Regions from separate parts of the Bacillus sp. FAU18 genome, predicted to be linked through region 2. Evidence: riboswitches for the same ligand, from Rfam matches in the RefSeq annotation. Region 2 holds a riboswitch; the other holds the start of a gene.
What was found. A riboswitch is a leader RNA that binds a small molecule or an ion and turns the genes downstream of it on or off. The one in region 2 is predicted to bind cyclic di-AMP.
Positions count from the first base shown of each region.

Region 1: another riboswitch for cyclic di-AMP. It lies ahead of ktrA (potassium uptake protein KtrA); the one in region 2 lies ahead of kimA (potassium transporter KimA).

Region 1 is NZ_JBVYHZ010000004.1:998,534-1,001,668, forward strand. It holds gene gbsR (transcriptional regulator GbsR) at 163-705, shown strand; gene bslA (biofilm surface layer hydrophobin BslA) at 903-1,448, shown strand; cyclic di-AMP (ydaO/yuaA leader) riboswitch at 1,593-1,741, shown strand; gene ktrA (potassium uptake protein KtrA) at 1,814-2,482, shown strand; gene ktrB (Ktr system potassium transporter KtrB) at 2,489-3,135, shown strand, end outside.
Region 2 is NZ_JBVYHZ010000004.1:475,261-478,395, forward strand. It holds gene AC0OMU_RS13405 (cellulose biosynthesis cyclic di-GMP-binding regulatory protein BcsB) at 1-722, shown strand, start outside; cyclic di-AMP (ydaO/yuaA leader) riboswitch at 858-1,001, shown strand; gene kimA (potassium transporter KimA) at 1,194-3,017, shown strand; gene mutT (8-oxo-dGTP diphosphatase MutT) at 3,076-3,135, shown strand, end outside.

The sequences.
Region 1 (3,135 bases), 520 kb from region 2:
AAAATTTAATGTTTTTAACAACCTTAATCTAACATATGGTTTTTAAACTGTCAAAGTCCCATTTCGATTTTTCTTTTTGACTTTTCCTCATGTTTCGTTAAGATAAAGAACATAAAGAAATAACTTAACGAATTTAATTTTCTAAAGGAAAAGAGGGTCAGTATGGATGAAAATCCAGAATTTGCAGCTATAGAACAGGCTCGGGATCTTGTTATTGACTCCATTGCTGAAACGATGGATCTTTACGGAATTACCCGCAGTGTCGGGATTTTATATGGGACGATGTATATGAGGGATGAGATGACGCTTGACGAAATGCGTGAGGAGTTGCAAATGAGCAAACCAAGCATGAGCACAGGCGTCAAAAAGCTTCAAGACTTAAATGTAGTGAAAAAAACATTTCACCGGGGAATCCGCAAGCATACATTTGTGGCTGAAAAGGATTTCTTTAAATTTTTCACAAATTTCTTTCCACCTAAATGGGAGCGGGAGGTTCAAGTGAATGTAGCAGCGATCGAGGAAGCTCAAGCTGATTTACAAAAGGTTTTAAGCAAGGAAGATCTCGATGAGGATATCAAAAATGAGGCACTGCAGTTATACGATCAGCTGGAAAGCTCTAAAGCTTACTATGACTGGCTGAAACGGCTTGCTGAATCGGTGCAGACCGGAGAAATTTTTAAATTTATACCGATCGAAACAAAGTAAAGCAGAAAACGCCTGGGAAACCAGGCGTTTTTTTGATGTAACTACTACAAATTTGAAAAATACGGGAAAAACACCCCATTTACTTCCAAAATATTTGATGGTAATTTTATGTAGGTAAAATTTGTATTTGGCCTTCAGAGGAGGTGAAAAGCGGGCAGGCCTGTTTAATTGATAATTTTTTTAGGGGGAATTTTGTTATGAAACGCAATTTATTATCTTCTTTGGCAATTAGTGCATTAAGTCTCGGGTTACTCGTTTCTGCACCTACAGCTTCTTTCGCGGCTGAATCTACATCAACTAAAGCTCATACTGAATCTACTATGAGAACACAGTCTACAGCTTCATTGTTCGCAACAATCACTGGCGCCAGCAAAACGGAATGGTCTTTCTCAGATATCGAATTGACTTACCGTCCAAACACGCTTCTCAGCCTTGGCGTTATGGAGTTTACATTGCCAAGCGGATTTACTGCAAACACGAAAGACACATTGAACGGAAATGCCTTGCGTACAACACAGATCCTCAATAACGGGAAAACAGTAAGAGTTCCTTTGGCACTTGATTTGTTAGGAGCTGGCGAATTCAAATTAAAACTGAATAACAAAACACTTCCTGCCGCTGGTACATATACTTTCCGTGCGGAGAATAAATCATTAAGCATCGGAAATAAATTTTACGCAGAAGCCAGCATTGACGTGGCTAAGCGCAGCACTCCTCCGACTCAGCCTTGCGGTTGCAACTAATGTAAAAGACCGGTTAACGCCGGTCTTTTTTGCGTTTTACCCTCCCCTTTTTCTCTAATCCCCGTTATCTTTTTTCTGGTTTAAAATTTAAATTGACAAACACTAGAAACAGGAGTAAATTCTTGAGTGTTCAATTTCATACAGTCTCTTTTACCGCTTAATCAAACACGAACGGGGGAACCAACGATTGGCTGTTTTATTAACAGCCTTGGGGTGAATCTTACTAAGTAAGAGGGGGTACTCTGAATCCCTAATCCGACAGCTAACCTCGTAGGCGTATACAGAGAGGAGGTCTATTATCGGCCATTCTTTGCAATGGTCTTTTTTGCTTCAAAAACGTTAATTCACTAAGGGAGATATGAACATTGGGAAGAATTAAAAATAAGCAATTTGCAGTGATCGGGCTGGGCCGGTTTGGCGGCAGCATTTGTAAAGAACTTCATAGAATGGGGCATGAGGTTCTTGCGGTTGATATCAACGAAGAAAAGGTCAATGCATATGCTTCTTACGCCACTCATGCGGTAATTGCCAACGCCACCGAAGAAAACGAATTGCTTTCATTAGGAATACGCAATTTTGAATATGTGATTGTTGCCATCGGAGCAAATATTCAAGCGAGTACGCTGACCACCCTATTATTAAAGGAGCTTGATATTCCAAATATTTGGGTAAAGGCTCAAAACTATTATCATCACAAGGTGCTTGAAAAAATCGGCGCTGACCGCATTATTCATCCTGAAAAAGATATGGGGGTTAAAATCGCACAAAGCCTTTCAGACGAAAATGTTTTGAATTACATTGATCTATCTGATGAATACAGTATTGTCGAGCTGCTGGCTACGCGCAAGCTTGATTCAAAATCGATTATTGACCTGAATGTAAGAGCAAAGTACGGCTGCACGATCCTGGCCATTAAACACCATGGAGATATCTGTCTTTCCCCCGCGCCTGAAGACATCATTCACGAGCAAGATTGCCTGGTGATCATGGGCCACAAAAAGGATATTAAACGTTTTGAAAACGAAGGGATGTAGACAAAGGTGACACTTCAAAAGGATAAAGTGATCAAATGGGTTCGGTTTACACCGCCTCAAGTGCTTGCCATTGGTTTTTTCCTTACCATTATCATCGGGGCTGTCCTATTAATGCTTCCGATTTCCACTACGAAGCCATTGTCATGGATAGATGCCCTTTTTACTGCGGCTTCCGCTACAACTGTTACAGGGCTTGCTGTTGTCGATACCGGTACTCAATTTACGGTATTCGGGCAAACAGTAATTATGGGGCTGATTCAGATTGGCGGGCTTGGATTTATGACATTTGCGGTCTTGATCGTCATGATATTAGGAAAAAAAATTGGCTTAAAAGAACGAATGCTCGTCCAGGAAGCCTTAAACCAGCCGACAATCGGCGGTGTCATTGGCCTTGTCAAAGTCCTGTTTCTGTTTTCGATCAGTATTGAATTGATAGCAGCACTCATTTTATCCATCAGGCTTGTACCTCAGTACGGCTGGTCATCCGGCTTGTTTGCCAGTTTGTTTCACGCAATATCTGCTTTTAACAATGCCGGGTTTTCGTTGTGGCCTGATAATTTGATGAGCTACGTTGGCGATCCTACAGTAAACCTCGTGATTACTTTCCTATTTATTACAGGAGGGATCGGATTTACGGTTCTGTTTGATGTGAT
Region 2 (3,135 bases):
TTATCGATAAAAACAGTACATTATCATACGCCATCAAAGGCATGTCTCCGTCAGCGGATTTTCAAGAGTGGCCGCTGCCTTACGCCGGAAACCAGGATCAAACAACGTTAATCGTGCTTCCTGACACCGTAAGCCAATCGAAGCTAGAGGAGCTTTCTCTCGTAACGGAATCCTTTGGCAGCGAAGCACAGCATTCATATACGGTAAAGAAATCATCTGACGTTACAGCAAAGGATGCGAAAGGACGAAACCTCATTTTCATAGGGGGGATCAATCAATTTTCTCTTCTGAAGGAGAAATCATCAGATCTGCTTGTGCCGCAGGAAAAGAACGGCTCGTTTGATGTATCTGGTTTCGAGATGCTGAATGAGACGACAAAACAAGTGGTATTTACCCAAGCATCGGTTTGGGATTCACGCTATACAATGGCTGTCTTTGCACCGTCAAAAGGAGATGGCACGGCTGTCACAAAAGAGATCATCAGTTATCTGAACAGCAACGATGAGTCGGCAACCGTCCTTAATGAAACAAATAGCCAGCAGGTGTTTACAAACCACCAGCAGCTCAAATCGGAAACAAACAGTTCCGACGCAGAACAATCAACACAGGATCATAGCCAGAAATGGATGTATATTGGTGTGCTGGCACTCATTATGGTGATTGCGGCAGTATTCATTTGGATTGCTGTAAGACGCAGAAAAAGAAAGACAGATACAGAATAAAACAGAGGCGATTTTAGCCTCTGTTTTTTTATTTTTGGTAAGTAAATTCCATTTGTGGAACCTGTCATTTTATTTTTTTCTCTCAGCCAATAAGCCTCTTTACAACGTGCGGGAACGGGAGTATGATCTCTTTTAGAAAACAAATCGCTTAATCTGAAATCAGAGCGGGGGACCCAATAGAACGGCTTTTTGCCGTTGGGGTGAATCCTTTTTAGGTAGGGCTAACTCTCATATGCCCGAATCCGTCAGCTAACCTCGTAAGCGTTCGTGAGAGGAGATGAATGAAACCTGTGTTCGATGTTATGGCACAGGGGCATCCGTTTGCCTCTGTGTTTTTTGTTGTTCATTTTTGAATGCAAATCGCATACAGAGACATCATAGCAGAAAGGACTATCATCAACATGTGAGAGCAAGACACTGATGTTTTATTGTTTTAATTGAAAAATGAGAAATTAAAAGGGGAAGACATCGATGTATCATTCAATCAAACGTTTTTTGATTGGGAAACCACTAAAATCCCAAGCAGCTGGAGAGCAAAAACTGACGAAATTAAAAGCCTTGGCTATGCTTTCCTCAGATGCGCTGTCATCTGTCGCATATGGGACAGAACAAATTCTAATCATTTTGGCAACAATCAGTGCTGCCGCATTTTGGTACTCCATTCCGATTGCGGTTGGCGTTCTCATCTTGCTGCTCGCACTGATTCTTTCATACAGGCAAATTATTTACGCTTATCCGCAGGGCGGCGGGGCGTATGTCGTTTCTAAAGAAAATCTCGGTGAAAAACCGGGATTGATTGCGGGCGGTTCATTGCTTGTTGATTATATTTTAACAGTAGCGGTAAGTATTTCCGCAGGCACGGACGCCATCACGTCAGCCTTTCCTGCATTGCATGATTATCATGTGCCGATCGCTATTTTTCTCGTGTTAGTGATTATGATTTTGAACCTGCGCGGGCTTTCGGAATCGGCATCCATACTTGCCTACCCGGTTTATCTGTTTGTGGTGGCGCTTTTGGTTCTCATTGCAGTCGGGTTGTTTAAACTCATGACAGGACAAATAGACCAACCAGCCCATCATACACCGCTCGGCACACCTGTAGCCGGCATAACGCTGTTTTTGCTGCTTAAGGCTTTTTCCTCCGGCTGCTCAGCATTGACCGGGGTTGAGGCCATTTCTAACGCGATTCCTGCATTCAAAAACCCGCCTGCGCGAAACGCGGCAAGAACGCTTGCGATGATGGGGATTTTGCTGGCGATTCTGTTTTCCGGCATCACGGTGCTCGCGTACGGGTATGGTACGGCGCCGAAGCCTGATGAAACAGTGGTTTCACAAATTGCGTCCGAAACCTTCGGGCGGAATGTGTTCTACTATGTCATCCAAGGTGTCACATCGCTTATTTTGGTTCTTGCGGCAAATACGGGATTTTCAGCCTTCCCGCAGCTTGCCTTCAACCTGGCGAGAGACCAGTATATGCCGCGAATGTTTACAGTCAGGGGCGACCGCTTAGGCTTCTCAAATGGGATTATCTTTTTAGGCTTTGCCTCCATTGTTCTCATTATCTTATTCGGAGGACAGACGGAGCACTTAATCCCGTTATATGCTGTGGGCGTATTTATTCCATTTACGCTTTCACAAACCGGCATGTGCATGAAATGGATCAAGCAAAAACCAAAAGGCTGGATCGGAAAAATGCTGATCAACTCCTGTGGCGCTCTGATCTCATTTATGGTTCTATCCATTCTGTTTGTGACGAAGTTTAATGTCGTATGGCCTGTGTTAATCTTTATGCCTATCGTCGTTTTGCTGTTTTTTGCGATTAAAAATCACTATACAGCGGTTGGCGAACAGCTTCGCATCGTAGACAAAGAGCCGGAAGAAATCAAAGGCACCGTTGTGATTGTGCCTGTGGCTGGTGTCACCACCGTCGTGCAAAAATCGATTCACTATGCGAAATCACTGTCCGATCAGGTGATCGCCGTTCACGTGTCATTTGACAGAGAACATGAAAAGAAATTCGAAAAACGCTGGGAAGAGCTTAATAACGGCGTGCGTCTCGTGACGCTTCACTCCTCTTACAGAAGCCTTGTCCATCCGTTTGATAAGTTTTTGGAAACAGTTGAGGCAAAAGCGAAGAAGGAGCAGTTTTCCGTTATGGTGCTGTTTCCGCAATTTATAACGAAAAAACGCTGGCACACCATCCTTCACAACCAATCGGCCTTCCTCCTCAGAGTCCGGCTGTTCTGGAAAAAGGACATAATGGTTGCCACACTGCCGTATCATTTTAAAAAGTAAAGCACTAGGACCAAGGGAATCACCTTGGTCCTTTTTTGTTGGAATGGGAGGTATGGCGGTGTATACACAAGGTGCTTTTGTGATCGTACTGAACGAAAGTCAGCAAATTCTGCTGGTG